3 regions of the Alistipes sp. Marseille-P2263 genome follow, and region 3 is predicted to be linked to each of the others. Evidence: riboswitches for the same ligand, from Rfam matches in the RefSeq annotation. Region 3 holds a riboswitch; each other region holds the start of a gene.
What was found. Region 3 has a riboswitch for cobalamin ahead of KB554_RS08005 (DUF5074 domain-containing protein). Riboswitches for the same ligand answer to the same signal wherever they lie in the genome.
Positions count from the first base shown of each region.

Region 1: linked by a shared signal. The riboswitch ahead of KB554_RS08635 (DUF5074 domain-containing protein) and the one ahead of KB554_RS08005 (DUF5074 domain-containing protein) in region 3 are both predicted to bind cobalamin.
Region 2: linked by a shared signal. The riboswitch ahead of KB554_RS08660 (hypothetical protein) and the one ahead of KB554_RS08005 (DUF5074 domain-containing protein) in region 3 are both predicted to bind cobalamin.

Region 1 covers NZ_JAGQEJ010000006.1:89,443-92,672, reverse strand. Annotated here, with positions in the region: gene KB554_RS08640 (TonB-dependent receptor) at 1-880, opposite strand, end outside; gene KB554_RS08635 (DUF5074 domain-containing protein) at 895-1,962, opposite strand; cobalamin riboswitch at 2,072-2,284, opposite strand; gene KB554_RS08630 (glycosyltransferase family 39 protein) at 2,303-3,230, shown strand, end outside.
Region 2 covers NZ_JAGQEJ010000006.1:94,684-97,913, reverse strand. Annotated here, with positions in the region: gene KB554_RS08665 (DUF2284 domain-containing protein) at 1-521, opposite strand, end outside; cobalamin riboswitch at 608-805, shown strand; gene KB554_RS08660 (hypothetical protein) at 1,238-1,609, shown strand; gene KB554_RS08655 (cob(I)yrinic acid a,c-diamide adenosyltransferase) at 1,606-2,142, shown strand; gene KB554_RS08650 (adenine nucleotide alpha hydrolase) at 2,154-2,864, opposite strand; gene KB554_RS08645 (ABC transporter substrate-binding protein) at 2,877-3,230, opposite strand, start outside.
Region 3 covers NZ_JAGQEJ010000005.1:175,693-178,922, reverse strand. Annotated here, with positions in the region: gene KB554_RS08005 (DUF5074 domain-containing protein) at 1-1,870, opposite strand, end outside; cobalamin riboswitch at 2,061-2,285, opposite strand; gene KB554_RS08000 (ATP-binding protein) at 2,466-3,230, opposite strand, start outside.

The DNA.
Region 1 (3,230 bases), on a different contig from region 3:
GGTTCTCGAACCGGGTGTCGTCGGCGTAGTCGGTCGTCAGCAGCGGCAGTTCGCGGTTCGAGTTGATGTACCAGGCATTCAGTCCGAAGCGGTCGCCGCGGCCGGTGTTGTAATAGATCTCTTGCAGCACGTGCACGTCGTCGAACGCGCCGCTCTTGTTCCGCTCCACCGGATAGTACGACCCGACGATGTTCATCTCCTCGTCGTAGATGTTCTCCTTCTTGTCGCGGTTGCGGTATTTGTAGTCGTTCCGCGAGGACTGGTAAACGGCTCGGGTCGATACCTGCCAGTGCTCGTCGCCCCACGTGAGACGCAGGAACTCGTCGAAGGTGCGGTACATGCCGATTCCCTGGATGTATTGCAGGCCGAATCCGTCGGCGGCGGCCGGTGCGGTCGAGAGCTTCACCACGCCGCCCAGCGCCCCGCCCGCCTCATTGACCGACGACGTGCCGTGCAGCAGCGAGGCGTCGTCGATGAAATACGACGGGATCATCGAGAAGTCGGTCATGCCGAGCATCGGGTTGTTGATGCGCATTCCGTTCCACGTCACCTGCGTATGCGAGGGTCCCGTGCCGCGGAACGAGACCGTCGAGAGCGTCGCCCGGCCGTACTGCTTGACGAAGAGCGGGGAGTTGAACGTCAGCACGTCGGCGATCGACAGGGCGATGTTCTCCTTGAGTGTCACCGAGTCGAACGTCGTCCGTTCGACGCCGATCTCCTTCATCGGCCGCCGGCCCCAGATCGGAACCTCGCGGATGGCTATGTTCCGCTCGGGCCGGGCCTCCGCGGCGGCCTCCTGCGGCGGCTGCGCGCCGCCCTGGGCATGGAGCGCCGCCGGAAACAGCAGCGCCGCGACTATCCGAACCGTCGTCTTTCTCATACTTCCTGTATCCGTTATTTCCAGCAGAATGCGCCGGGGATGATTCCCACATAGAACCGGTCGATCTGTTCGCCCTCGGCCGTATAGCGATAGACGATACCCTGCTGCTGGTAGTCGATGGCGTCGGCCACATAGACGTCGCCGTTGTGCGGATCGACCGTCAGTCCGTAGTATTTCGTGTCGCGGTACTCGATGAAGGGGCGCACCGGCACGCGCTCCTCCTCCACCTGCATCCGCCAGATGTCCCTGTTGATCCAGTAGAGCGTGTCGCGCGTTCCGTTGAGCTGCACCTCCGAGGGCCAGTCGCCCAGCTTGAACCGGAACTGCTTCTCGACCTCGAACGTCGCCGCGTCGATGCGGTAGAGCGACGGGGCTTCGTAGCCGTAGGGCGACCCTTCGTAGCCGCCGTCGGTGATCGTCCACAACTTGTGGTTCTTGTCCATCACGAGCGACGTGGGTTGGATGCCGACCGTCAGTTCGTCCACCACCTCGTCGGTCTCGGTGTCGATCTTCAGGATGCGGTTCTGGTACGACCAGCAATTGACATAGACGTACTTGCCGTACTGCACCATCTGCTCCGTGGAGCCCGATTCCATCGTCATTCCGGGGCACTCGATGTAGCCCGTGATCTCGTAGCGTTTGGGATTGACGATGAAGATGCGGTTGTCCCAGATCTGCGTCACGTAGGCCTTTTCGTCCGAAAGGAAGTGGATGTAGCGCGGCGAGGTGAGGTCCGTGATGCGTCCCACCTCCCGGAAGGTGTCGATGTCGATGGCGAAGATGACGTGCGAATTGTTCACCACGATCCAGCCCACGCCGTCGCGGACGGTCATCGACTGCGCCACGTCGCCCAGCTTGAAGCCGTTGGCGCGGAAGAAAACCTCGTTCTCCACCCGTTTGGTCTTGGGGTCGTAATAGGAGAGCGTGGCGTTGCCGTACTGGAAATTTCCCTCGTTGGTGACGAACAGTCCCCGCCCCGAGGCCGAGAACTCCTCCGTCGTGCCGTAGTCCCACTTCATGCAGCCCGCGAGCAGCATGAGGCAGCCTGCGGCCGGGAGTGTGTATCGTATGATCCGTTTCATGTTCCGCAAACCGTTCGTTCGGTACGGCGGCGCGCCGGCGGGACGGTGGGGAGGGGAGACCGGAGAACGGTGCGCTCCGACGATCCGATTCCGACCCGAAACCCGCGGGTGCAAATCCGTACGGCAAGGCAGGTCTTCTGACTCGTCCCGTCCGCCGCGCCTTCCCGGTCTGTCCCAGTGGCAAAGAGTGCGGCAAAACAGTTTCTCCCCGCAGGGGAGGGGACTTACAGCAGCGAGCACTGCTCCGGATTCTCACCGGATTCCCTTTTCATCCGCGCCGCGGAGAACGGCCGGCGCGGAAACCTTGCGACCGCAAAGGTAGGGAAAAATTCGGAATATTTTGCTACCTTTGCGGTCCGATATGAAGGAGTCGCTCAAAAGATCGTTCGCCTCGCTCGGGGCCGACGGGCTCGTTGCCCTGTGGCTCGGGGTGTGGTGGTGCGCCAACCTGATCGAGGCGGGCTGCACGGAGCTGGCCAACGACGAGGCCTATTACCACATGTTCGCCCAGCGGCTCGCATGGGGCTATTTCGACCATCCGCCCGTGACGGCGCTGCTCGTGTGGCTCGGGGAGCGGCTCTTCGGCGGCGAGCTGGGCGTGCGGTTCTTCTTTACCGTGTTGCAGCCGTTCTATCTCTGGGCGTTGTGGAGGCTCGTCCGTCCGGCGGATGCCGTGCGGCGCGATGCGACGCTGTTCGTCATGCTTTCGGCCTCGACGCTCCTGTTGCAGCTCTACGGCTTTATCGCCGTGCCCGACGGGCCGCTGCTGGCTTCGTCGGCGGTTTTCCTGTGGACGTTCCGGAACTTCTCGGAGGGCCGCCGCCTCGCATGGCTCTGGATGGGTGCGGCGATCGCGCTGATGGCTTACAGCAAATACCACGGCGCCCTGGTGCTGCTCTTCGCCCTGGCGGCCAATCCGCGGCTCTTCGCCCGCCCGGCGCTCTACGCTTCGGGAGCGGTCGCCGCCGTGCTGCTCGTGCCGCACCTCGTGTGGCAGTACCACCACGACTGGGCTTCGTTCGTCTACCACCTCTCGGCGCGCAACTCGGTTTTCCGTCCGGGCTACGTCGTCGAGTTCCTCGCCAACATGCTGGTGGTTTTCAATCCCTTCCTCGTGCCGATCTACGTGCAGGCATGGCGGAAGACGCGGCCGCAGTCGGCAGTCGGCCGGGCGCTGAAACTGCTGCCCGCGGCCTTCATCGGCTTTTTCCTCCTCTCGTCGCTGCGCGGCTACGTGCAGCCGCAGTGGGTGATCGTCTCGGTCTTCG
Region 2 (3,230 bases), on a different contig from region 3:
GTCAGGTATTCGGGCAGCTTTCCCTCCGCGCCCCATTTCAGTTCGATGCCGAACAGTTCGGAGGTCGTGCGGCCGATGTCGAATCCGCACGCTTCGAGCGACGGCCTCACCCGGTCGGGATGGCGGCAGGGGAGCCCTTCCGGCCGGGTGCAGCTTCCTTCGGGGCAGTAGAGGCAGCTTCCGACGTAGGAGAATGCCCGTCCTCCGTAGCGGCGCTCCAGCGCGAGGAGCCTCCTTTCGATCCGGATGCGCTCGGGGCGGAGCAGCCTCCCGGCCTCGGCGAGGGGGAGCCCCTCTTCGCGGGGCGTGATCTTCGCGGCGACGAGCAGCGCCGTGCCGTACCGCAGCCACTCCTCCGCGGGGTCCTTCGCGAAGGGCGGGCAGCCCCAGTTGCGGCCGTAGTTGGGGCATCGGCGGCAATAGGCGGCGATGCGTTCCGCGTCGCGGAAGCGGGCGGTGTACTCGGCGGCGGGAAGCTCGACGGCGAATTCCTCGGCCGTATAGCGGACGGATGCGTTCATGCGGCAAAATTAGTCGTTTCCGCGGGCATCGGTGCGCGGAGCGAAAATTATTTTCCTGCCTTTTGCCTTTTTCGCGGGAAACCGCTATCTTTGTCTCCGGATCTGGTGTTCCGCTCCTCCTGCGGAGGACGGAATGAAAAGGGAATCGGGTGCAAATCCCGGACAGTCCCGCTGCTGTGATGCTCCGTGAGTTCCGAATATCTTCGGCCACTGACCCGCGAGGGGTCGGGAAGGCGTCGGGACGGGAGCGAGTCAGAAGACCTGCCAGATCGATTCGATGCCGGTCGCTCTCGTGGGTTAGGCCTCCGGTTTCGGCGAAGAATTGACATTCGTATGTGTTTCGTTCGGTCTTCGGACCGTCGGCCGCGGGTCGTGCCGATGCCCGTTTCGGGCGGTTATGTCCGGATCGCCTGCGGAGCGCCGGCCGCCGTTCTGTCGCTGCCGGTCCGACTGCTGCTCGCCGATCGGCGTGCTGTCCGGTGTTTCGATCCGCCGGCACGGGCCTGTCCGACTGGGCGGACAGCCTCCGACGGGACGTGGGAGGGCCGTGCCACGGTCTGCACGCTGGCCGGGTCCATCCGGGTGCAGGCGGCGCAGCTTTTGGTACTGGCTTCGGAAGAACCCGAAAAGGCGCGGCGGGGGAAAACGGACGCGTTACTGCCATAACGGATCGGTTCGGGAGATTGGTCGCCGCGCCTTTTTTAAATGCGATGATTATGAAGATCGTTTTCTATGGAATTCCCGAAGAGGAGGTCCGGCGTCTGGCCGGGCGGTACGGCTTCGGGCTCTGCCGTTCGTTCGGGGAGTTTGTCGCGGGCGGCGGGCGGAAGATGCTGTTGCAGCCGCTTCTGCGCACCGACGGGGAGCGGCTGGACTTCTTCGGACGGATGGCGCGGTACGGGGCGTCGGTCGATGCCGTCGTGGTCTCCTGCGCCGACGATTTCAGCGCCGTGCACTACTGCTCGCAGCCCGGGAGGTTCTTCTCCGTGAGCGGCGAAGCCGGGGAGGAGGCATTGGAGTACGAACTGACCCGCATCGTCGAGACCCGCCTGGGACTCGTCTGCGCGCACGAAGGGGTGGAGCCATGACGCGGGGGCAGGTCCATGTCTATACGGGCGACGGAAAGGGGAAGACCACGGCGGCCTTCGGCCTTGCCGTGCGTGCCTTGTGTGCCGGGAAGAACGTGTATATCGGGCAGTTCGTCAAGTCGATGGCTTACAACGAGACGAAGATCGCACGGCTGTTCGACGGTACGGACTCCGCATGGGGGCGCGTGCGCATCGAGCGGTTCGGCCGCGGCTGTTTCATCGGCCGGCAGCCGGAGGCGGTCGATGCGGAGCTGGCCCGGGAGGGGCTGAGGCGGTGTGCCGAAGCGCTTTCCGGTGGGGAGTACGGGGTGGTCGTCCTCGACGAGGTGTCCATCGCCCTCGACTGCGGCCTGCTGTCCGTCGGCGAAGTGCTGGAGGCGCTCGCTGCCCGGGCGCCGCAGACCGAAGCGGTGCTGACGGGGCGCTATGCCCCGCAGGAGCTGATTGCCGCGGCCGATCTGGTGACCGAGATGCGCGAGGTGAAGCACTACTATGCGCAGGGCGTCCTTTCGCGCGACGGCATCGACCGCTGACCTCCCCGCCGTCATTCGGCCGCCTGGAGGTCGGCGAACCAGTAGCCGTAGGTGCGTACCGATCCGTCGTCGAGGCGGATGTCGTAGCTCTGTGCGAAAGGCTTTCCGAGCCGGAACGGGACGGCTTCGCGGAAGATCGGGCCGTCGTAGCAGAAGGTGTGGTATTCGCCGTTCTCGCCGTTGGGGTCGGTCCCTGCGGGCAGCGAAGCGACGAAGGCGGCGTCGATCTCCCGGCCGATGGCTTCGGCTCCCAGTCCGTCGGCCATCGTCGTCACGACGACGGTCCTGAGTCCCGACGAGAGGAAACCGCGCATGACCTGCTCCGAACTCTCGCCCCAGAGCGGTTCGACGACCTCGATGCCCGCAGGGGCGAGCCGCTCCTCGCGGTAGCGGCGCACGTCGTGCAGGAAGATGTCGCCGAAGATGAAGTGCGTCACGCCCTCTTCGCGGTAACGGCGCACGGCGCGGTCCATCGCCGCCGAATAGTCCTCCATGTCGCCCTTCGGCGTGAGATCGACCGTGTGGAGCGGAATGCCGATGCGGTCGGCCTGCGCCCGGAGCAGCTCCGTCGGGATGCCGTGCATCGTCGAACGGAGCGTCGAGCGATTGACGGTGGTCAGCAGCGCGACGATTTCGTAGCGCTTCGATCGCATCGCCCGCCAGAGGGCGTGCGCCGAGTCCTTGCCGCCGCTCCAGTTGAAGACGGCCTTGTGTCTGGTCATTTCGGTCGGGAGTTATTCGAGTTTCCGATAATAATGCATCTCCCGGTCGGCGGCATCGAGCGCTTCGGGATGGAATACGGCGATCAGGTCGTGCAGCACCACGTCGGGCCGCACGACGCCCGATTCCCAGTAGTCGTTGCCTCCGGCGGCGTTCGTGCGCCGGTCGCAGTTGTAGATCTCGCCCCGGCGGACGCAGGGAACGCCGGCGAATTTCGGCAGCCGTGCACGGAATTCCGCGAGCGTCCGGAAACTGCCGGCATTGATCCATACGTCGGCTCCGGAGGCCAGCAGGTAAGCCTTCTCGAGGTCGATGGGCAGCGAGCGGTTCGACGTGTTCTCCCTGTAGATGTAATCCCCTCCGGCATC
Region 3 (3,230 bases):
AGACGTCGTACACGCAGATATTCGAACTCACGTAATTCGACATGCCGACCCACAGTTTTCCGGTCGTCGGATGCTGGCCCATGATGCCGTAAACGGTCTCGCCGGCCGAAAGCCAGTGCACGTCGGCCGTTTTCGTCTCGTAGTTGTAACGTGTCACGGTGGTCGCGCTGAAGGAGTCCGTATCCACGAAATAGAGGTACGGACCGGTGAAGTCGGCGCACATGCCGACGGCAGGCGACCAGGTGGCCACGGGGAACCGCACGGCCTCGGGCAGTTCTTCATTCAGAATCTCGCGGCCCTCGTGGTCGATGCCCACGATCTTCGCCGCGGAGGTGAAATCGGCGCCCATGTTCTGATTGCCGGTGAAGGTTCCGGCCAGCGCGAAATAGATATTGCCGTCGGCGCCCTTGACGACACCTTTGACCTGACGGCCTTCGTAAGTAATCCGCTTCTCGACGGCATCCGTCGCCGGATCGACGATGACCAGACTGTGGCCGCATCCGGCAAAGAGCTTGCCGCGGGAGAGGACCATGCGGGTCTTGACGGCCCCTTCGGTGGAGAACGCCCCGAAAGTACCCTCCACCGTGGCGCCCACCTCGACGGAACCGTCGCCCAGCGTCAGCGCGCAGATGCCCGACGTGGCTTCCATGCCCGACTCGGAATACTGCACATAGGCCTTCGTCGGACTGACGACCACCAGATGCTGCGGCCATGTATCCTTGCCCTCGGGAGTTTTGATAACCAGCGGATCGGCATACTCCATGCGCATCGTCCGGGCGTCGCAGACGACGAACCGTCCGGCCCCGTTCATCGAACCGCCGTTCTGCGTAAGCAGGTAAATCCGGTCGTTGGCCATGAACATATCCTGCACGACATTGCCGATCTCCTTGCCGCCGTTGGCCTGCTCGAACACCTCCTCGTACTCCTTGCCGGACTTGTCGTACCAGACCAGCATGCCGTTGGCCGAGGTCATGTTGCCCTCGCAGACGACGAACGTGCCTCCGGCGTCCGTGAAATCCACCGAAGCGCACACCTCGGCCGAAGCGAACACCGTCTCGCCCGTGGCGCGGATACCGATCAGCGTGACGATGCCGCCGGCATACGAAACGCCATCCGAAGCGGCCGGAGCCTTCAGCGTGACGCTCCTGCCGGCCAGATCGAACGATGCCGTCCACCCTTCGGGGACGTTCATGAAATCGGCCGTGGTCACGTCGGCCACACGCAGCGACAGCGTCCTCCGCTCCCCGAAACCGAACACGAAGCAACTGCGGCCGTCCTCCGGCTGCACGAAACCGAACACGGCCCCGGTCTTCGGTATGACGATCGTCTGCCCGTCGGTCAGTTCGAAAACGACCTCGGTCTCCCCGTCGGTCACCGACCTGAAGAAGGCGTCGCCGTCCTTGCCCGAGGCTTTGACCTCCTTGCCCGAAGCGTCCTCTACACGCACGCCGTCAACGGTCCAGTACCCCTCGGCATCCACCGCCAGCTCGGGCGCCTCGCCCGATACGGGAATCCTGTTCCCCTCGTCGTCCGTCAGGAAATTACCCTTGCCGCCGAGGGTCCAATAGTAAACGCCCTCGACGCGGTCGATACCGATGACCGGGGCGTCTGCCCCGTTGGCGATCGTCACCGAAGTCTTGTCGCTGAAGACGATCGTGCACCCCTCGTCGGTCTCGACGACCTCCGAGATCGTCTTGTTCTTCTCCAGCGCATCGACGACCGTCCGCAGCGAAGAGACCTTCTCGTTGAGCGCCGCCAGTTCGTTCCTGATCCCGTCGATTTCCGCCCAAAGGTCGTCGTCGTCATACGAACAGCTCCACGTCGCCATGCCGAGCATGGCGAGCATCAGAAGTGTAACCAGTTTTCTCATTCCTTCCGTTTTTTAAGTTTGACATATCCGATAAAAAAATCAGCCGCATCCTCCTGGCAGGATACGGCGGAAAATTCAAAACGGACATTCGCACACCTCCGAAATTTCGCGTTTCGCGACCGGGACGGGCCGGACGGCAGGGGGAAAATCGCTGTTCTGATTCTCGCCCGTAGTCCCGCAGGCAACAAATCCTCTGTAAAATGCGAAAGGCAGGTCTTCTGACTCGTTCCGGTTCCGCGCCTTCCCGGCCGCGCCTGCGGCCAGTGGCAAAGATTGCGAAACCTCTCGTGCTCCTTCACGGAGCGGAAACTCACAGCAACGGGTATTGTCGCAGACTTTCACTGCGTTCCCTTTTCATTCCCCGCCGCGGCCCGTCGCCGGGTGCGGAAAGGAAACCTTTGCGAAGACAAACATAGACTAAAAAAACGAATCCGACAAGATTTTTCCCGATTTTTTTCATCGCTCCGGCCGCAGAGGCCCGGCACGGCGTTCCGCGCCGCCGTGCGGCAGGGGAGGGATGCACCGCGCGCCGCCCGCAAAAAACGCCGCCGGCTTTGTGCCGGCGGCGCCACCAAAAATAACACCAAAATCCGGATCAGGCCGGAAGGGAGATCGTAAAGCGACTGCCCTTGCCGATCTGGCTGTCCACGGTGATCGTGCCGCCGTGCGCTTCGACGAACTCCTTCGAAATAGCCAGTCCCAGACCGCTACCCTGCACCTTCGTGCCGGGAACGCGGAAATAGCGTTCGAAGATGCTCTTGTGGTAGCGCGGGTCGATTCCCCGGCCGAAATCCTGCACGTAGATATTCACGACCTTGTCCTGCTGGCAGGCTCCCACGATGATGCGCGAATTTTCGGGCGAGTGGTGAATGGCGTTCGACAGGAGGTTCGTCACCACCCACGCGATCTTCTCGTTATCGACGAAGAGTTTCGAAATCTTCTCGGGGTATTCCACCTCCACGAAGCAGTGGAACCGCTCGGCGAGCACCTGCGTCGCATGCACGGCGTAGTCGATCAGCTCGATCGGCTTGACGATCTTGGGCATCAGTTTCAGCTTGCCCGACTCGACCTGCGTCATGTTGAGCAGCTCTCCCGTGATGTTGAGCAGCCGGTCGCTGCTGTCCTTGATGCTCGTTATCAGCGCTTTCTGCTCGTCGTTGAGCGAACCCAGCCGGTTGTCGCCGAGCAATTGGAGGCTCATCAGGATCGACGAAATGGGCGTCTTCATCTCGTGCGAGACGGTGGAGATGAAATTCGTTTTCGCCGAATCCAGCTCCTTGTAGCGCGTCACGTTGTTCAGGATGATCACGTTGCCGATGAACTGCTTCCGCTGCCCGCCGACCGGAACGATATGGAGCGG